DNA from 2 places in the Bradyrhizobium sp. USDA 4506 genome. Region 2 is predicted to be linked to the other one. Evidence: riboswitches for the same ligand, from Rfam matches in the RefSeq annotation. Region 2 holds a riboswitch; the other holds the start of a gene.
What was found. A riboswitch is a leader RNA that binds a small molecule or an ion and turns the genes downstream of it on or off. The one in region 2 is predicted to bind glycine.

Region 1 (10,647 bases), 170 kb from region 2:
AAGCGCGTGGGGCGCTTTGGCTCCTCCTCAGGCTTGACGGGTTCCTTCATGCCCGGAGGGTTGAGCCGGGCCAGGTGCGGCCGATTGAGTTAGATCAAGGGCACCTCTAATCCCGCCATTTGGCCCTCTTTTTCTGCCTCCGCTCGGAACTTCGTTCCCCCACGGAGAACACCCGGTAACTCCTCCGCTGGGGATAGCGAACACTTGGCGGACCATAACCATTGCTATGGTGAGAACATCCACCGCGCGGTTCAGTAGTCTTACCGAGAACATCGACTAACCCTTGGTTGCAACGGGGTTAATGGCAAACTAGGCCACTCCAAAAATCAAAGCAGGCCACTAGGGATGGAAACAGGCCAGCACCGGTCTGCTCGAAAGAACATATTGCGAACATAGAACAAACGTGGTACGTAGGTTCCCATCAACAATGCATTCCGCCTGATCTCATCGCCCGTTTGTCCCGCTAGCGAATCCCCGCAATAAGGAGCACATCCCAAATGTCCGCCACTGCACTGCGTATCGTCGAAGGATCCTCCATGGACAAGTCCAAGGCCCTCTCAGCCGCGCTCTCCCAGATCGAGCGCCAGTTCGGCAAGGGCTCGGTGATGAAGCTCGGCAAGAACGACCGTTCGATGGATGTCGAGACGGTGTCGTCGGGATCACTCGGGCTCGATATCGCGCTCGGCGTCGGCGGTCTGCCGAAGGGACGCGTCGTTGAGATCTACGGGCCGGAATCCTCGGGCAAGACCACGCTGGCGCTGCACACCGTGGCGGAAGGGCAGAAGAAGGGCGGCATCTGCGCCTTCATCGACGCCGAACACGCGCTCGACCCGGTCTATGCACGCAAGCTCGGCGTCAACATCGATGAGCTCTTGATCTCGCAGCCGGACACCGGCGAACAGGCGCTGGAAATCTGCGACACGTTGGTGCGTTCCGGCGCAGTCGACGTGCTGGTGGTCGATTCGGTTGCGGCGCTGGTGCCGAAGGCCGAGCTCGAGGGCGAGATGGGCGATGCGCTGCCGGGCCTGCAGGCCCGCCTGATGAGCCAGGCGCTGCGCAAGCTGACCGCCTCGATCAACAAGTCCCATACCATGGTGATCTTCATCAACCAGATCCGCATGAAGATCGGCGTGATGTACGGCTCGCCGGAGACCACCACCGGCGGCAACGCGCTGAAGTTTTATGCCTCGGTTCGTCTCGACATCCGCCGCATCGGCGCGATCAAGGAGCGCGACGAAGTCGTCGGCAACACCACCCGCGTCAAGGTGGTGAAGAACAAGCTGGCGCCGCCCTTCAAGCAGGTCGAGTTCGACATCATGTATGGCGAGGGCGTTTCCAAGATGGGCGAGATCCTCGACCTCGGCGTCAAGGCCGGCATCGTCGAGAAGTCCGGCGCCTGGTTCTCCTATGACAGCCAGCGGCTCGGCCAGGGTCGCGAGAATTCCAAGGCGTTCCTGAAGTCGAATCCCGACATCACCGCCAAGATCGAAGCCGCGATCCGGCAGAACTCCGGCCTGATCTCCGAGCAGATCCTCGCCGGCACGCCCGAGCGCGACGCCGAGGGCGAGGAGCCGACGGAAGAGTAAGCCTCCAGCATGATCCGGAAAAGTGCGAAGCGGTTTTCCCTCGCGACAAACGCGAAGCGTTTGCGCGGAGATCATGCTCAAGCGATCACATGACTTCGCTGCAAGCGGGCGCTGAGGACGTTGAGTTGCCGACGTCCTCGGCGCCCGTTTGGTTTTGTGTGTCTTTTGTAAAGCAGTTGATCCTCAGCTTGCGGTGCTGATGCCATCCCGCGTAGCCGGAGAGCATCGTGACAAGTCTGATCCTGGCGACAAGTGAACTCGCGAGCTATCGCCTGAGGCAGGCGGGAAGGGCGGACATCGTCGTCGGGTTGAGGCCGCGCTTCGTTTGGGGGAAAATGCCCTCGTCGGATGACCTCACGACCCTGCTGGAACCGCGTTCCGCAAAGCACGTCGATTTCGACACGCACTGGCTCGACTTCGCCAGTTCAAGATGGACCGGCTCGATCGGTCGGGACATTGGGCTTGTCGAGTTGTGCGAGCGTTGCGATAGCGTCGAGCTATGGGCTGATCCCCAGCCGAATGACCAGTTGGTGCTGGCCTGGTTGCTCGACGTGCTCCGCCCGCACCGCCACATCGTAGCAAAGCTCAAGCTGGTCCAGACCGATGTCGAGATCGGCAGGTACCGAGGCGAGAGCTTGGCGAAATGGCGATTGCCTGCACTTGCGGTGACCGATGATCGGCTGGAATTGGCCGGTCGCGCCTGGACTGCCTATCGCGCTCCGACGCCCGAGCCCTGTTTCGACCTTCTCATGCAGGATCTGTCGGCCATCCCGCAGCTCCGCGCGGCACTGATTGCGTTGCTCGAGGAGCTACCCGGGCAAGACACCGGCCTCGGCGCGTCCGAACTGCGGATGCTGGATCTCGTCGCCGACGGCGAGACAAGCCCACAGGTCCTTTCAAGCGAGCTGAACAGGTAACGCGGCGTGTTCGATTTTCAGGAAGCGGAGCTGATCCTGGACCGGCTCGCCTATTGTCCATCACCGGTCCTGACCGGATTCCCCGCGGAGATCGAAGCGCCCGACGATCTGAAGGCCCGAAACAACCGACTCCTGCACAGTCGGCTGTCGCTCACCGATTTCGGCCAGGAAGTGTCGGATCGCGAGCTCGACTTCAGCCAATACAACACGATCCATCGCTGGTGGGGCGGCACCGAACTGACCAATGAGCGGCTGTGGCGCTGGGACGCCGAGAGCCGAGCCTTGGTTGCCCCGTAAGCCTGATCCGCACAACGTGTGTGCGCAATCAGCCTATGCCTATGCCAGCGTCTTCTCCCGGCTTGCGATCAGTGCCCGCAAATCCTCGGCCACCGCGACCGACTGATGGGTCTTCTGATCGGTCGCGACCCAGATGATCTCGCCGGTGGCGCGCAGTTCATCGGAGCCCTTGGCGAAGATCGCGAGCGCAAGATTGATCGAGGAGCGGCCGATCCGCGCGACGCGGACGCAGACCTCGATGTCCTCGTCGAACCGGATCGGCGCCTTGTATTCGACGACCGATTTCACAGTGTGGAAGTCGATGCCAGTCCGCGCCACCTCGCCGAGATAGTCGTAGCCGAGCGCGCGGAAATATTCGGTGATGGCGGTGTCGAAATAGGTGAGGTAGTGGGCGTTGAACACCACCGCCTGTGCGTCGACCTCCGAATAGCGGACGCGAAACGGGAAATGGAACCAGAATTCCTCGCGCATGTTTCCTCCTGCCGCGGGCGGGCCAGTCCGTCATTCCGGGGCGCGACGAAGTCGCGAACCGCAGATGCGCAATGGGCGCATCGGGGAATCCAGAGGTCGTGGATCGAGATTCCCCGGTGCGCAGTTGCGCACCTGAGGTTCTCGCTTCGCGAGCCCCGGAATGACACCCAGTGAATCAGGCGTCAGAGACGCAACGCCACATAGCTGCAGTAGCTCCTTACTCCGCCGCCTGCGCGTAATCCTCGACCGGCGGGCACGAGCACACCAGATTGCGGTCGCCATAGACGTTGTCGACGCGGCCGACCGGGCTCCAGTATTTGTCGGACCGTGACACGCCGGCCGGGAAGCAGCCCTCGGCGCGGGTGTAGGCCCGGTTCCAGACATCGTCGGCGATGTCGTGCACGGTATGCGGCGCGTGGCGCAGGGGCGAGGCCTCGACCTTCCAGCGGCCCTTCTCGATCTCCGCGATTTCGTCGCGGATCGCGATCATGGCGTCGCAGAAGCGGTCGATCTCGAACTTCGATTCCGATTCCGTCGGTTCGATCATCAGCGTGCCCGCCACCGGGAAGCTCATGGTCGGCGCGTGGAAGCCGTAGTCGATCAGGCGTTTTGCGATGTCGTCGACGGTGACGCCGCTGGTCGTCTTCAGCGGCCGCGGATCGACGATGCACTCATGCGCAACGCGGCCGCGCTCGTTGCGGTACAGCACCGGAAAGTGCGGCTGCAGCCGTGCGGCGATGTAGTTGGCGTTGAGGATCGCGATCTCGGTGGCGCGCGTCAGACCTTCGCCGCCCATCATCAGGATGTAGATGTAGGAGATGGTCAGGATCGACGCCGAGCCAAACGGCGCGGCCGACACCGGGCCGATGGCGTGCGCAGTTGCCCCGTCGGTTGCGGGATGGCCCGGCAGATAGGGCGCAAGATGCGCCTTCACGCCGATCGGGCCCATGCCGGGGCCGCCGCCGCCATGCGGAATGCAGAAGGTCTTGTGCAGGTTGAGATGGCTGACATCGGCGCCGTAATCGCCGGGCCGCGACAGTCCGACCTGCGCGTTCATGTTGGCGCCGTCGAGATAGACCTGGCCGCCATGGGCATGCACGATGTCGCAGATCTCGCGGATATGCTCCTCGAACACGCCGTGGGTCGACGGATAGGTGATCATGACCGCGGCAAGGTTGGCGGAGTGCTTCTCCGCCTTGGCGCGAAGATCATTGACGTCGACGTCGCCGCGCGCATCGCACGCGACGACCACGACCTCCATGCCGACCATCGCAGCCGAGGCCGGATTGGTGCCGTGCGCGGAGGAGGGGATCAGGCACACCTTGCGGTGCGGCTCGCCGCGCGCGAGGTGATAGCCGCGGATCGCCAGCAGCCCGGCATATTCGCCCTGCGCGCCGGAATTCGGCTGCAGCGAGACCGCGTCATAGCCGGTGATGTCGCACAGCCATTGCTCCAGCCGCTTGAACAGCGCGTGATAGCCCTTGGCCTGATCCGCCGGCGCGAACGGATGCAGATTGCCGAACGCCGGCCAGGTCAGCGGGATCATCTCGGTGGTGGCGTTGAGCTTCATCGTGCAAGAGCCGAGCGGGATCATCGCGCGGTCGAGCGCGAGGTCACGATCGCTGAGCTTGCGCATGTAGCGCAGCAGCTCGGTCTCGGAACGATGCGTATTGAACACCGGATGGCTGAGGAAGGCGCTGGTGCGCCGCAGCTCCTTCGGCAGCGCCTCGTGCGCGCCGGCCTCGATCTCGGCATAGCTGAGCTTGCCGCCGAACACGCGCCACACCGCCTCGACCGTCTCCGGCGTCGAGGTCTCGTCGAGCGCGATGCCGAGCGTGGTCGCGCCGATCCGCAGATTGATCCGTTCGGCCTGCGCGCGGGTGACGAGCTCGATCTGCTTGCTACCTGCCTCGACGGTCACGGTATCGAAGAACGCTTCGCTGGTCGGCGCAAAGCCGAGCTTGCGCAGGCCGGCGGCGAGCACGGTGGCGCGACGATGCACGCTGCGTGCGATATGGGTCAGGCCCTCGGGACCGTGATAGACCGCATACATCGAGGCGATCACGGCGAGCAGCACCTGCGCGGTGCAGATGTTCGAGGTCGCCTTCTCGCGGCGGATATGCTGCTCGCGGGTTTGCAGCGCGAGGCGGTAGGCCGGCGCACCGCGCGAATCGACCGAGAGGCCGACGATGCGGCCGGGCAGCGAGCGCTTCAGCGTGTCGCGCACCGCCATGTAGGCGGCGTGCGGTCCGCCATACCCCGTCGGCACGCCGAACCGCTGCGCCGAACCGATCGCGATGTCGGCGCCGAGCTCGCCGGGCGAGGCGAGCAGCGTCAGCGACAGCAGGTCCGCCGCGACGATCGCAAGCGCGCCCTTGGCGCGCAGCGACGCGATCGCAGGCTTAAGGTCGCGTACCGCGCCCGATGTGCCCGGATATTGCAACAGCGCGCCGAGCACATCGGCGTTGTCGAGCTCGGTCAGGGGATCGCCGACCACCAGCGCCCAGCCCAGCGGCGCGGCGCGCGTGCGCATCACCGCCAGCGTCTGCGGATGCACCTCCTTGTCGACGAAGAACACCTTCGCTTTGACCTGCGAGTGGCGCTCGGCGAGCGCCATCGCTTCCGCCGCGGCGGTCGCCTCGTCGAGCAGCGAGGCGTTGGCGACGTCGAGCCCGGTGAGATCGCAGATCATGGTCTGGAAGTTGAACAGCGCCTCGAGCCGGCCCTGGCTGATCTCCGGCTGGTACGGCGTATAGGCGGTGTACCAGGCCGGGTTCTCCAGAATGTTGCGCTGGATCACCGCGGGCAGGATGGTGCCGGAATAGCCCTGGCCGATCAGCGAGGTGAACACCTGGTTCTGCGCGGCGAGCTCGCTCATATGCGCGAGCGCCTCGGTCTCGCTCAGCGCCCGGCCGAGATCGAGCGGCGCCTTCTGCCGGATCGACGCCGGCAGCGTCTCGTTCATCAGCGCCTGCAGGCTCGCGGCGCCGACCGTCTCCAGCATCGCGTTGACGTCGCGGGGCGACGGTCCGATGTGGCGGCGCACGAAATCGGTGGCGGCTTCGTTGATCGGCTTGAAGGGCGCGTTCATGACGTGATCCTCGGGGTGATCCTTTAGGCGGTGTGCGCGGCGTAGGCGGCCTCGTCCATCAGGCCGCCGAGCTCGCCCTTGTCGGCAATCTTCAGCTTGAAGAACCAGGCCTTGCCGCCGGCGTCGGAATTGACCAGCGCGGGCTCGGCGGCGAGCGCGTCGTTGACCTCGACCACCTCGCCGGCGATCGGCGCGTAGACGTCGGAAGCGGCCTTGACGGATTCGACGACAGCGGCGGCCTCGGCCTTCTTCAGGCTGCGGCCGACCTTGGGCAGTTCGACGAACACGACGTCGCCGAGCTGCGACTGCGCATAGTCGGTGATCCCGATCGTGGCGACGTCGCCCTCGATGCGGAGCCATTCGTGGTCGGACGTGTACAGCGTCGTCATGGGGTCGATCCTTTGGCGTTCAGCGTTTGTAGGTATTGGGGACGAAGGGCGTAGCGGCGACTTTCAGCGGCAGCCGCTGGCCGCGCACTTCGGCGAAAACGGTGGTGCCGACGGCGGAAAGGGCCGTGGGCAGGTAGCCCATCGCAACCGGCGCATTGAGGCTCGGGCCGAAGCCGCCCGAGGTCACCTTGCCGATCTGCTCGGTCGAGCCGGCATCGGCGAACAGCGCGGCGCCTTCGCGCACCGGTGCGCGGCCGTCAGGCTTCAGGCCGACCCGTCGGCGCGCAGCGCCATCTGCGAATTGCGCGAGAATTTTGTCGGCGCCGGGGAAGCCGCCGGCGCGGGCGCCGCCGCTGCGGCGAACCTTCTGCACCGACCATTCCAGCGCGCCTTCGACCGGCGTCGTCGTGGTGTCGATGTCATGGCCATAGAGGCACAGCCCGGCTTCGAGCCGCAGGCTGTCGCGCGCGCCGAGCCCGATCGGCAACACGTCGGGATTGTCGAGCAGCGCGGTGACCAGGGCTTCCACCTTGTCTGCGGGCACCGAGATCTCAAAGCCGTCCTCGCCGGTATAGCCGGAGCGCGAGACGAAGCAGTCGACGTCGCCGACGCCGCGCGGACCGGCATCCATGAATTTCATCGAACTGACATCCGCACAAAGATTCGCCAGCGCCGATTCGGCTTTCGGGCCCTGCAGCGCGATCAGCGCGCGGTCGGCCAGCGAGATGATCTCGCAGGCGTCGGAGAGATGCGCGCGGAGATGCGCCTCGTCCTCGGCCTTGCAGGCGGCGTTGACCACCAGGAACAGGTGATCTCCGAAATTCGCCACCATCAGGTCGTCGAGCAGGCCACCGTCATTGTTAGTGAATTGCGCGTAGCGCTGCCGTCCCGGCGCGATACCGACGATGTCCTGCGGCACCAGTTTTTCCAGCGCGAGCGCGGCATCCGCGACCTTGCCAGATTTGGCCCTCAGCACGAGCTGGCCCATGTGCGACACATCGAACAGGCCGGCTTCCTTGCGGGTGTGCAGGTGCTCCTTCAGCACGCCGGCCGCGTATTGCACCGGCATGTCATAGCCGGCGAACGGCACCATCTTGGCGCCGCGCGCAAGGTGCAGCGCGTGCAGCGGGGTCTGTTTCAGCGGGGAGGTTTCGCGCGCAAGCATCACAGGGCCCTCGCGGTTCCCGCCGGGGACCTATTTCCCCTTGAGAAACCTGCAGAAAGCCCCATCTGTCGCTGTGCCTGAGAGTATTATCCCGTCGGCGGACGCATCGGGGCGAACCCCAGCGTCTCTTTCCAGATGTCAGACGTCACGCGGTCCTTTTGCCTGAGAGTTTCCGGGGCGGTTGCTCCTTCGGCGCCGGCGGTAAGGCCGGTCTCTCCCGACGTGACTAGGTATAGGTAGGTAGAAAACACGGCGCCACCAAGACTGTCAACGCAGCTGCAGCAACTATCCAATGGGCTTTGTGCTGCCGCGGCAAGCCCATGATCCGCCTGCACAGTTTCTGGACACCGCAGCTGGCAATGTCTAAAAGCGTTCGGCCGGAAAATGACGCCTTTTTGCGGCTGGCCGGCCCCTTTTTCCGATTGGATGAACATGAGCAGCGTCAACGACATCAGGTCGACATTTCTGAACTTCTTCAAGGAGAACGGGCACGAGATCGTGGCCTCGTCGCCGCTGGTTCCGCGCAACGACCCGACCTTGATGTTCACCAATGCCGGCATGGTGCAGTTCAAGAACGTCTTCACCGGCGTCGAGAAGCGCGGCTACCAGCGCGCCACGACGTCGCAGAAGTGCGTGCGCGCCGGCGGCAAGCATAACGACCTCGACAATGTCGGCTACACCGCGCGCCATCTCACCTTCTTCGAGATGCTCGGCAACTTCTCGTTCGGCGATTACTTCAAGGAGCGCGCGATCGAGCTCGCCTGGAATCTGATCACCAAGGATTTCGGGCTGAAGAAGGACAAGCTGCTGGTCACCGTCTACCACACCGACGACGAGGCGGCCGGCTACTGGAAGAAGATCGCGGGCTTCTCGGACGACCGCATCATCCGCATCCCGACCTCGGACAATTTCTGGGCGATGGGCGACACCGGCCCGTGCGGACCGTGCTCCGAAATCTTCATCGACCGCGGCGAGCACATCTGGGGCGGCCCTCCGGGCAGCCCGGATGAGGATGGCGATCGCTTCCTCGAATTCTGGAATCTGGTGTTCATGCAGTACGAGCAGGTGACGAAGGAGGAGCGCGTAGCGCTGCCGCGTCCCTCGATCGACACCGGCATGGGGCTCGAGCGCATGGCCTGCATCCTGCAGGGCGTCGAGAGCGTGTTCGAGACCGATCTGTTCCGCAATCTGATCGATGCCGCCGCGTCTACCCTCGGGCACGGTCCGAACGAGCAGAACGTTGGGTCGTATCGGGTGATCGCGGACCATCTGCGCTCGTCCGCGTTCCTGATCACCGACGGCGTGCTGCCGTCGAACGAGGGCCGCGGCTACGTGCTGCGCCGGATCATGCGCCGCGCGATGCGCCATGCACAGCTCTTGGGCGCGAGCGAGCCGCTGATGCATCGCCTGGTCTGGGCGCTGGTCCGCGAGATGGGCCAGGCCTATCCGGATCTGGTCCGTGCGGAGAAGCTGATCGAGGAGACGCTGCGGCTGGAGGAGACGCGCTTCCGCAAGACGCTGGCGCGCGGCCTGTCGATCCTCGACGAGAAGAGCGCCGGCCTCAAGAAGGGCGACATGTTCGACGGCGACACCGCGTTCACGCTGTACGACACCTACGGCTTCCCGCTCGATCTGACGCAGGACGCGCTGAAGTCGCGCGGCATCAGCGTCGACCAGGCGTCGTTCACCGACGCGATGGAGCGGCAGCGCGTCAAGGCGCGTGCCTCGTGGGCGGGCTCGGGCGAGGCGGCGAGCGAGGCGATCTGGTTCCCGCTGCGCGAGAAGCTCGGTGCGACCGAATTCCTCGGCTACGAGACCGAGAGCGCGGAAGGCGCGGTGACGGCGCTGATCAAGGACGGCGCCGAGGTCGAGAGCCTGAAGGCCGGCGAGAGCGGCGCGATCGTGCTGAACCAGACCCCGTTCTACGGCGAGTCCGGCGGCCAGGTCGGCGACACCGGCGTGCTGACCGGGGAGGGCGTCAAGTTCCGCGTCACCGACACGCAGAAGAAGGCCGGCGATCTGTTCGTGCATCTCGGCACGGTGGAGCAGGGCACGCTCGGCGTCGGCACCACATTGCAGCTCGAGGTCGATCACACCAGGCGCTCGTCGATCCGCGCCAACCATTCGGCGACGCATCTGCTGCACGAGGCGCTGCGCCAGGTGCTCGGCGATCACATCGCGCAGCGCGGCTCGCTGGTCACGCCGGACCGGCTGCGCTTCGACTTCGTGCATCCGAAGCAGATCACGCCGGAAGAGCTCGCCCGGATCGAGGACATCGCCAACGATGTCGTGCTGGAGAATGACGAGGTCACGACCCGGGTCATGGGCGTCGACGATGCCCGCGAGGCCGGCGCCCGCGCGCTGTTCGGCGAGAAATACGGCGACGAGGTTCGCGTCGTGTCGATGGGCAAGGGCGCCCGCGATCATGGCCAGAACGCGCTTGGCTGGTCGGTCGAGCTCTGCGGCGGCACCCATGTCCGCCGCACCGGTGACATCGGCATGATTTCCGTGACCAGCGAGGGCGCGGTCGCGTCCGGCGTGCGCCGTATCGAGGCGCTGACCGGGCATCATGCGCGCAAGCACGCCAACGACACCATCGCGCTGGCCAAGACCGCGGCGCTGGAGCTGCGCACCACGATCGACGACGTGCCGGCGCGCATCACAGCTCTGATGGAAGAGCGCAAGAAGCTCGAGCGCGATTTGTCCGACGCCCGCAAGAAGCTCGCGATGG
Region 2 (10,647 bases):
CGCACCCGATTCATCCCGATAAAACCTCTAGTTTTATTCGCCTTGGAGATAGTGTGCCGTTTTTGCGACACAACGGCTCCGACCAAAGGAGGGCTTCTCTGGGACGACAAGATTGTGTCGAATTTGCATGAGCAAATGAGCCATCGGGGCTCTAGGAATCAACTGTTCCCGCCAGTATGGTGCGCGGCATTTCGCGATGCCGCATGCTGTTGATTGCGTCTGCCCATCGTTGCCATCAAGGTGAGAATATGTCCGACCACGTCGTCCCGCACTTCCATAACGATGCCGGTGTCTCGGTGATCGAAATCGGATCGCAGGAGTTCATGTGCGTCGGCGCCAACCCGCCGTTCGACCATCCGCACGTGTTCCTCGACCTCGGCAATGACAACGAGATTATCTGCCCGTACTGCTCGACGCTTTATCGCTTCGCATCCGACCTCGCGGCCGGCGAAGCGCGGCCGCCGGAATGCGTGCTGAAAGACAAGGTCGCCTGACCGCTCCGTGGCGCTGACGCGAACCGTCATCGTTGCAGGCGCCGGGATCGGAGGACTGACGGCGTCGCTGACACTGGCGGCACAGGGCTTTCGCGTCGTCGTGCTGGAGAAGGCCGAACGGCTCGAGGAAGCCGGCGCCGGCATCCAGCTCTCTCCCAATGCCAGCCGCATCCTGGTCGAGCTCGGGCTCAAGGAACCGCTTGCGCGGCGCGCGGTCACGCCTGAATCCGTCAACATCCTGAGCGCGCGGGCCGGTGGCGAGATCGCACGGATGCCGCTTGGCCAGGCCGCCGAGTTCCGCGCCGGCGCACCCTATTGGGTAATCCACCGCGCCGACTTGCAGGCCGCGCTGCAGGCCGCCGCGAGCGACCATCCCGATATCGATCTGCGGCTCGGCTGCCAGTTCGAGGATGTGACCAAGCATGCGCGAGGCCTCACCGTCGTCCAACGCCGCGGCAATTCACGGCAGGAGGAATTGGCCGTCGCGCTGATCGGCGCCGACGGCATCTGGTCGTCGGTGCGCGGGCATTTGTTTCCGGATGTGCAGCCGCAATTCTCCGGCCTGATCGCCTGGCGCGGCACGCTGGACGCCACCGCCCTGCCGCGTGAATACACCGCACCGCGCGTGCAGCTCTGGATGGGACCGGACGCGCATCTCGTCGCCTATCCCATCTCGGCCGGACGCCAGATCAACGTGGTCGCGATCGTATCGGGCACCTGGAACCGGCCGGGCTGGAGCGAGCCCGGCGACATCGACGAGATCAAGGCTGCATTCGCCACCGCGCGCTGGCCCACTACAGCGCGGATGCTGATCGGCGCGGTCGACGGCTGGCGCAAATGGGCGCTGTTCACCCTGCCCGACATCGGCCGCTGGAGCGAAGGCGCGGTGACGCTGCTCGGCGATGCCGCGCATGCGATGCTGCCGTTTGCCGCCCAAGGCGCCGGCATGGCGATCGAGGATGCGGCCGTGCTCGCCAAGGCCTTGAGCGACAGCACCGGGGAAAACACCGCGGGCATTCCCGCCGCGTTGAAGCGCTACGCACGGGTGCGGCGCGGGCGCGTGCTGAAAGTGCAGCGCCTGGCGCGACAGCAGGGCCGCATCTATCATTTGCGTGGGCCCGCGGCGATCGCGCGCGATCTGGCGATCCGCGCCATCGGTCCGGAGCGCATGCTGGCGCGGCAGGACTGGATTTACGACTGGCGCGCCTGAGCTCGGCCAATCACGACCGACCCGTCTGGAAACGCCGGCTTAGTGGACGAGGCCCCGTGGCGCGCGCGGGCCCTTCGCCGCCGGCGTGGGGGTAGCGGGGGCAGCGGCCGCAGGCGTGTCCGGCGGGCTTTCATGGCACTTGCCCTTGCGCCAGGCCTCATCCGCCAGCTTCTGCTGGGAGTGGATCGAGATCAGCTCGTTGCGATAGACCATCTCGGAGACGACAGTACCGCCGACGCCGGTCTCCGCCTTGGCCATCAATTTTTCCTGATCCGCCGCGCGGGTCTTGAGATTGCTGCGCTCGTTCTCGAGCTGCTTGCAATCATAAAGCTCGTACTTGGCGGGATCGGCGAATGCCGACGGCACGGTGTCGCCGATCTGCGCGCAGCCGGAAACGCCCGCGGCCGAGGCGAACAGCGCGATGACGGCCGCCGCGCGCGACAGCTTCAGGCGGCGTGGGAAACGAACGGACATTCAGCTTTCTTAACCGGACAGTGTTGAGATTGCCTAAAGCAGCCACCGGTGTCCGGATTGAGGCTCAATCGCGGCGGCGCGCTGCTTATCCCAATGCCCGGCCGCCGAGGCAAATGGAATTGCGGGCCGCCGCTTAAGCCTTTGAAAGCTCACCTGTTAGCACCGGATAATGACAATTCCACTCGGCGCCCAAACGCGCTAGAAATCGGCGCGCCTGGCGCAACGCGGACGTGGCGGAACTGGTAGACGCAAGGGACTTAAAATCCCTCGATGGCAACGTCGTGTGGGTTCGAGTCCCACCGCCCGCACCAACCTTCGCATGCCACGCGCACCCGAGCGGGCCAGCGTCGTGTTTTCCGGCTGTGGCGCAGTTCACACGCCGCGGTCGCTGTCTGTCGTAGTCTTGCCCGCATTGGAAATTCCGGCCGCGCATTTTCGCGGCTGTTGCATTTCGAAATCAATTTTTGTCGGAGATCGGCGATGGAGATTGCGAAGCGCAATCGGATTGCAAACTGCAATCGGATTACCAGCGAAACGGCGCGCGATCATGGTGCCTTTACTCTCGAACACTGCGACGATGCAGCTCATTGCAGCAACGGGCTCGATGCCCAGAATTTCCGCGACGCTGCGCCCGACGACCGCGCGATCTACCGGCGATGGATCCGCGGCGCGATCATGGTGTACGGACTGCTCGCGTTTGCCGCTGGAGCGGTGGTCTGGATGAGCGGAACCGGCATCGGACAGACACAGCTCACGAGCTTGTCGAGCCCGAGCAGCATGAGACCAGACCACGGCGATTAGCGGTCGCCGGTTCGGAACCCGCACCCTGCGTATTCGTTGTCATGCCGCAATTGGAGCATGACGATGCCGAACGACGATCCATCCGCGCAGCGCGCAACCGACCAACCCGATCAGCGCAAGGAGCGCCCCTCCCCGCCGCAGCACGCACCACAAGGCGGACCACCGCTCAGCGACGGACTGGAGCAGCTCCGCGACAGCCACACCTGACACGCGACAGCGCGAAAAAGAAAAATGGCCGGGACAAGTCCCGGCCATTTGTTTTGCGTCAAGCCGCAAGCTTACTCGGACTTGTCGATATTCCAGAAGATCGGCGTTGCCGGGCCGTCGAGCACACCGGTCAGCGACTTCCGCCATGCGCTCGGAATGGTGTACTGGCCGAGCGGAACGTAGATCACCTGATCGTAGGCCTCGGTCTGGATTTCCGCGGCGATCTTCTTCTTTTCCTCAGCCGAGCCGGCGCGCGCGAACTTGTCACGCAGCTCCTCGATCTTCGGGTCTTCGGCCCAGCCGAACCAGCCGCCATTCTTGCCGCGACCGGTGATCGACGCGTTGACGATCGGATCGGAGACGTCGGCCGCGACCCAGTTGGTGAAGAACATGTTCCAGCCGCCTTCCTTCGGCGGCTTCTGGCTGGCGCGGCGGGTCACCACGGTCTGCCAGTCGGTGGCCTGCAGGTCGACCTTGAAGCCGGCCTCGCGCAACTGCTGCGCAGCCACGACCGGCTGCGCCTTCAGCGTCGTGACGTCGCCCGGCGCCATAATCACCACGGGGGTGCCGTCATAGCCGGATGCGGCAAGCGCCTTCTTGGCTTCCGCCAGGCCGTTGCCCTTCACCAGCGTTTCGGCCCCGACGTCGGTCTCGAGCGGCGTGCCGCAGACGAAGAAGGCGCCGCAGACCCTCTGGTACTTGGCGTTGCCGACCAGCGCGTCGAGCACGTCCTTCTGGTTCATCGCCAGGAACGCAGCCCGGCGCACCTTCGGATTGTCGAACGGCGGATAGAGAAAGTTCATGCGTCCGAGGGTCTGGAAGCCGAACTTGTTGAGGACGTCGATCTTGAGATCCGGATTGGCTTCGAGCACCGGCAGCATGTCGAACGGAAGGTTCTCCATGAAATCGATGTCGCCGGATTGCAACGCGTTCACCGCGGTCTGCGCATCGGCCATCGTGACCCACTCGACGCGGTCGACCTTGACGACCTTGCCGCCCGCGGTCCAGCTCGCCGGCTCCTTGCGCGGCACGTAGTCCTTGTTCTTCTCATAGACCGCCTTCACGCCCGGCTGGAATTCCGCCTGCACGAATTTGAACGGTCCGGAGCCGATCTGTTCCGGGATCGGCTTGTCCGGCGGCGTCTCGGCCAGACGCTTCGGCATCATGAACGGCACGCGCGATGACGGCTTGCCGATCGATTCCAGCACGAGGCCGTAGGGTTCCTTCAGCTTCAGCGTGATGGTCTTGGCGTCGGTCGCCTCCAGGCTCGCGACGAAGTCCATCAGCTTCTGGCCCATGCCGTCGACCTTGCCCCAACGCTGCAGCGAGGCGACGCAGTCTTCCGCGGTGACCGGCGCGCCGTCGTGCCACTTCAGACCGTCGCGCAGCGTGAACGTGTAGGTCAGCTTGTCGTCGGAAACCTTCCAGTCCGCCATCTGCGGCTGGATCTTGAAATTGGAATCCGTCGCCAGCAGCGTATCATAGATCATGTAGCCATGATCGCGGGTGATGTAGGCCGTGGTCATGATCGGATCGATGACGCGCAGATCCGAGTGCATCACCGCGGTGATGGTCTTGCCCGCGGCCATCGCCTGCGGCGCGAATGACAATTCCTGCGGCGCGAACGACAGCGCGAGCGCCGTCAACGCGGCCGCTAGCGTGCGGTGTTTCCAACGCGAGATAGGGAACATGCAATCTCTCCTGACGTGTAACTGGTCAAAGCCGGCTTATTCGTTATGCATGTGGTTCGTTATTTAGGCGAACTAACATGCTGTATGGCTTGTGAAATCGAGACTTGCACCAAGCGCCAAGCGCGTCAATCGGTTTCAGGTCGCATCGGACGTACACAAACGAATGAGGCCGCGCGCCAGATTTTGGCTTTACAAAATCGTCGGCTGAGATTTTCGTAACGCGCGCGCGATGCCGGCGCCGTCAGAACAACAAGAGAGAACAACGATGAACCCCGCCAATCTCCCCTTTGATTCCGAAACGATGCTGCAGGGCCTGCGCAGCTGGGTGGAATGCGAAAGCCCGACCTGGGACGCCGCCGCGGTCGAACGCATGCTCGATCTCGCCGCCCGCGAGATGGCGATCATGGGTGCGACGATCGAGCGCATCGCCGGACGCCAGGGCTTCGCGGGCTGCGTCCGCGCCCGTTTTCCCCATCCGAAACAAGGCCAGCCCGGCATCCTGATCGCCGGCCATCTGGACACCGTTCACCCCGTCGGCACCATCGAGAACCTGAAGTGGCGGCGCGAAGGCAACAAGTGCTTCGGGCCGGGCATCTTCGACATGAAGGGCGGCAACTACCTGTCGATCGAGGCGATCAGGCAATTGGCGCGCGCCTCTTTCACGACTCCGCTGCCGATCACCGTGCTGTTCACCCCCGACGAAGAGGTCGGCACGCCGTCGACGCGCGACATCATCGAGGCGGAAGCCGCGCGCAACAAATATGTGCTGGTGCCGGAGCCCGGCCGTCCAAACAACGGCGTCGTCACCGGCCGCTATGCGATCGCGCGCTTCAACCTGGAAGCCACCGGCAAGCCCAGCCATGCCGGCGCAACGCTGTCTTCCGGCCGCTCCGCGATCCGCGAGATGGCGCGGCAGATCATCGCCATCGACGGCATGACCACCGAGGACTGCACCTTCTCGGTCGGCATCGTGCATGGCGGCCAGTGGGTCAATTGCGTCGCAACGACCTGCACCGGCGAAGCGCTCAGCATGGCCAAGCGCCAGGCCGATCTCGACCGTGGCGTCGAGCGCATGCTGGCACTGTCGGGCACCGCCAACGACGTGACCTTCAAGGTGACGCGCGGCGTCACCCGCCCGGTGTGGGAGCCCGATGCGGGCACCATGGCGCTCTATGAAAAGGCAAAAGGCCTTGCTGCAGCGATGGGTCTCGATCTGCCGCACGGCAGCGCCGGCGGCGGCTCGGACGGCAACTTCACCGGCGCGATGGGCATCCCCACGCTCGACGGCCTCGGCGTTCGCGGCGCCGATGCACATACGCTCAACGAGCACATCGAGGTCGACAGCCTCGCCGAACGCGGCCGCCTGATGGCGGCACTGCTGGCGACGCTGGACTGACATCGATTTGCACTGCACAACACGTTGGCACTGCCGGATCGAAATTTAGCCTTGTCCATTTTTAAGGCTTCGCCTACGGTCCGGCCGTCCAACGCGACGATGCGGGAGAGATCGAAGCGACAACGTTCGTGTTGTTGCCTTCGGCGCCGACGGAGCAACCGCCCCGGAAACTCTCAGGCAAAAGGACTGTATCGTCAGGACGATCTGGAGAGAGACGAACATGGCCGCACATCAAGGGCCATGACGTCCACCGAAGGGGATAGTTCGCTTCTGGCCCCGGCCCGATGCGGATCAAGCTCTCAGGTACCGTGACAGATGGGGCGCCGAATGCCGGTTTGACCGGTGGTTCGGCGACTCTAACCCACGGGAGCCTGACAACCATCATGCCACATATCGCGATTATCGGCGCCGGCATCACCGGCGTAACGACGGCCTATGCCCTGCTTGAACGCGGCTACAAGGTGACTGTCCTTGACAGGCATCGCTACGCCGCGATGGAAACCTCGTTCGCCAATGGCGGACAACTCTCCGCCAGCAATGCCGAGGTATGGAACAGCGCCGCGACCATTCTGAAGGGGCTGCGCTGGATGTTGAGAAGCGACGCGCCGCTGCTGATGAACCCGAAGCCGAGCTGGCACAAATATTCCTGGATCGGCGAGTTCGTAGGCCACATCACGCGCTATCGCGGCAACACCATCGAGACCACGAAGCTCGCCATCGAAGCGCGCAAGCATCTGTTCTCGATCGCAGAGCGCGAAAACATCGCCTTCGATCTCGAACGCCGCGGCATCCTGCACGTCTATCACGACAGGGCCGGCTTCGAAGCCGGCCTCAAGGTCAACACGCTGCTGCAGCAAGGCGGGCTCGACCGCCGGCCGGTGACCCCGGACGAGATCCGCGTCATCGAACCCGCGCTGCAGACAACCTGCTATGGCGGCTTCTTCACGCCGTCCGACGCGACCGGCGATATTCACAAATTCACGCGTGGGCTTGCCGACGCCTGCATCCGCCGTGGCGCGAGCTTCGTCCATGAAGCCGACGTCGACACGATCGCACACGGCGATGACGGCTTCCGCATCGGCTGGAACGAAGCTGCTTCACATGATGCTGCGGTCGCGACGCGACAGCAGCTACAGGCGGACGGGATCGTGATTTGCGCCGGCGTGGCGAGCCGCCACTTCGCCAGCCTGCTCAACGACCGCGTCAATGTCTATCCGGTGAAGGGCTATTCGATCACGGTGCAGCTCGATGCGCCGCAAAGCCGGAATGCGGCCCCAACCGTCAGCCTGCTCGATGAAGCTGCGAAGATCGTCACCAGCCGGCTCGGCGCCGACCGCTTCCGCGTCGCCGGCACCGCCGAGTTCAACGGCTTCAACCGCGACATTCGCGCCGATCGCATTCAACCGCTGGTGGACTGGGTGCGGCATCATTTCCCGGAGATCGATACGTCGAAAGTCGTGCCATGGGCGGGCCTGCGCCCGATGATGCCGAACATGATGCCGGTGGTTCGCGCCGGACGGATTCCGGGCGTGTTCTACAATACGGGCCACGGTCATCTCGGCTGGACGCTGTCGGCGGCGACGGCGCAGATGGTGGCCCAGGCGATCGACGATTGGCGCGACCTCGACACGCCGCCGATGGCGCCGTCGTTCGGCGCCGGGCTCGATGTGCCCGCCGACGCGCGCAAAGCTGAAATCAATCCACCTTCCAGTGGACTGCTTCGAACTTCACCGGAGGAATAATCGCGGCCAACAGGACTGATTAGCTGCACCGCAAAATCCGCAGCACCGATGGCATGGGACTTGCTCAAGTTCTACCGTGAGTCTGCTACCATCTGTGCTACGGTCTGGTGTGCAACGGTCCCGCTGCGGACTTCATCGACCACAACCCAACGGATCAAATTTGCTCGGATATCTGCTTCGCCGCATCCTCGCCGCCATTCCCGTGATGGGCGTGGTGGCTCTGTTCGTGTTCCTGTTGCTGCGGCTGACGCCGGGCGACCCGGCCGCCATCCTCGCCGGCGACAACGCGACGCCCGAACAGCTCGAACGCATTCGGACCTCGCTTGGTCTGAACGAGCCGATCTACATCCAGTTCTACACCTGGATCGCCAAGTTGCTGCACGGCGACCTCGGCGTCTCCCTGATCTCGAACAAGCCGATCCTCGAAATGATCGTCCCGCGCCTCGAGCCCTCGATCTCGGTCGCGCTGGCCACCATCATCCTCTCGATCCTGGTGGCGGTGCCGCTCGGCGTGATCGCGGCGTGGAAGCACGGCACCTGGATCGACCGCTTCGTGATGGGGCTCTCGGTGCTCGGCTTCTCGGTGCCGGTGTTCGTCATCGGCTACGTGCTGATCCAGATCTTTGCGATTGATCTGCGCTGGGTTCCGGTACAGGGCTTCAAGAGCATCTCGGCCGGCTTCGGTCCGTTCTTCCAGCGCCTCATCCTGCCGACCTGCACACTCTCCTTCATCTATGTCGCGCTGATCGCACGCATGACGCGGGCCTCGATGCTCGATGTGCTCGGCGAGGATTACGTGCGCACGGCGCGGGCCAAGGGCATCGGCGAGACCGGCGTGCTGCTGCGCCATGCGCTGCGCAACGCCGCCGTGCCGGTCATCACGGTGATCGGTTCCGGCTTCGCGCTGCTGATCTCCGGCGTCGTCGTCACCGAGAGCGTGTTCAATCTGCCCGGCATCGGCCGCCTCACCGTCGATGCGGTGCTGGCGCGCGACTATCCGGTGATCCAGGCGATGATCCTGTTGACGTCGGGTATCTACGTCGCGGTCAATCTGTTGATCGACCTCGCCTACACCCTGCTCGATCCTCGTATCCGGTACTGAGCAATGGCGATCGAAACCCTTCCCGAATCCTCGCTTCCCGTCACCCGGCCGTTCCGCGTCAAGTTCGGCTTCCTGACGTCGACGCCGATCATCGCGGTTGCGACGATCAGCCTCGCCCTCATCATCCTGATGGCGATCTTCGCGCCGCTGCTTGCGCCGCACGATCCTCTGCTGCTGACGCCGTCGCAGCGGCTGAAGCCGTCGAGCGCGCAATATCTGCTCGGCACCGACGCTTATGGCCGCGACCTGTTGTCGCGCATCATCTACGGCGCACGGATCTCGCTGGTGATCGGGCTCGGCGCCGCCGTCTGCTCGATCGCCATCGGCCTTCTGATCGGCCTCGTCGCCGGCTTCTTCCGCTGGGTCGATGCGGTGCTGATGCGCGTGATGGACGGCTTGATGGCGATCCCCGCCATCCTGCTCGCGATCGCCGTGGTGTCGCTGTCGGGCGCCAGCATCTGGACCGTGATGGTCGCGATCACCATCCCCGAGATCCCGCGCGTGGCGCGGCTGGTGCGCTCGGTGGTGCTGACCGCACGCGAGGAACCTTATGTCGAGGCCGCGATCTCGCTCGGCACCAGCCTGCCGAAGATCATGTGGCGGCATTTGATGCCGAACACGATCGCGCCGCTGATCGTGCAAGGCACCTATGTCTGCGCGTCCGCGATCCTGACCGAGGCGATCCTGTCGTTCCTCGGCGCCGGCATCTCGCCGGAAACGCCGACCTGGGGCAACATCATGGCCGAGGGCCGCGCCTATTTCCAGGTCAAGCCGTCGCTGATCTTCTGGCCGGGGCTGCTGCTCTCGATCGCCATTCTCAGCGTCAACCTGATCGGCGACGCCGCCCGCGACGCGCTCGATCCCCGCATGAAGCAGCGTGAGGGCAAGTGACGGCTTCAGCTCTTCTGAAGCCGTCATTCCGGGGCGATGCGAAGCATCGAACCCGGAATCTCGAGATTCCGGGTCTGGTGCTGGCGCACCATCCCGGAATGACAGTGGGTAAATTCCTTCGCAGCGCCAAGAGACCCTGACATGACCAACGTCGTCCTCGACATCAGCAATCTCGTCGTCGGCCTCGGCCGCAAGGCGGATGCGCATCGCATCATCGACGACCTCTCGCTGCAGGTACGTGAAAGCGAGACGCTGTGCCTGGTCGGCGAAAGCGGCTCGGGCAAGTCGGTGACATCGCTCACCGTGATGGGCCTGCAGCAGAAGGGCACGCTGGTGCCGTCTGGCGGCAGCGTCAAGCTGGTCGGCGAAGAACTGCTCACCGCCAGCGACCGGCGGCTGCGGCAACTCCGCGCCACGCGGATGGCGATGATCTTCCAGGAGCCGATGACCGCGCTCAATCCCGTCGTGCCGGTCGGCCGCCAGATCGACGAGGTGCTGCGCGCCCACACAGATCTCGATGCCCGCGCACGGCGCCAGAAAATCCTGGCGATGATGGAGCATGTGCGGCTGCCGGACGTGGAGCGCATCTTCTCCTCCTACCCGCACCGCCTCTCGGGCGGTCAGCGCCAGCGCATCATG

Region 1: another riboswitch for glycine. It lies ahead of gcvT (glycine cleavage system aminomethyltransferase GcvT); the one in region 2 lies ahead of ACVIHF_RS19935 (D-amino acid dehydrogenase).

The regions. Positions count from the first base shown of each region.
Region 1 covers NZ_JBSSBM010000002.1:3,906,644-3,917,290, reverse strand. The annotation lists gene recA (recombinase RecA) at 498-1,586, shown strand; gene ACVIHF_RS20795 (hypothetical protein) at 1,814-2,503, shown strand; gene ACVIHF_RS20790 (hypothetical protein) at 2,510-2,800, shown strand; gene ACVIHF_RS20785 (acyl-CoA thioesterase) at 2,840-3,271, opposite strand; gene gcvP (aminomethyl-transferring glycine dehydrogenase) at 3,489-6,362, opposite strand; gene gcvH (glycine cleavage system protein GcvH) at 6,386-6,751, opposite strand; gene gcvT (glycine cleavage system aminomethyltransferase GcvT) at 6,771-7,916, opposite strand; glycine riboswitch at 8,058-8,146, opposite strand; gene alaS (alanine--tRNA ligase) at 8,349-10,647, shown strand, end outside.
Region 2 covers NZ_JBSSBM010000002.1:3,733,812-3,744,458, forward strand. The annotation lists gene ACVIHF_RS19895 (hypothetical protein) at 1-14, opposite strand, end outside; gene ACVIHF_RS19900 (zinc-finger domain-containing protein) at 249-494, shown strand; gene ACVIHF_RS19905 (FAD-dependent monooxygenase) at 502-1,704, shown strand; gene ACVIHF_RS19910 (twin-arginine translocation pathway signal) at 1,744-2,178, opposite strand; tRNA gene ACVIHF_RS19915 (tRNA-Leu) at 2,403-2,489, shown strand; gene ACVIHF_RS19920 (hypothetical protein) at 2,659-2,979, shown strand; gene ACVIHF_RS19925 (ABC transporter substrate-binding protein) at 3,258-4,877, opposite strand; gene ACVIHF_RS19930 (M20/M25/M40 family metallo-hydrolase) at 5,143-6,273, shown strand; glycine riboswitch at 6,366-6,472, shown strand; glycine riboswitch at 6,476-6,590, shown strand; gene ACVIHF_RS19935 (D-amino acid dehydrogenase) at 6,657-8,015, shown strand; gene ACVIHF_RS19940 (ABC transporter permease) at 8,176-9,117, shown strand; gene ACVIHF_RS19945 (ABC transporter permease) at 9,121-10,008, shown strand; gene ACVIHF_RS19950 (ABC transporter ATP-binding protein) at 10,150-10,647, shown strand, end outside.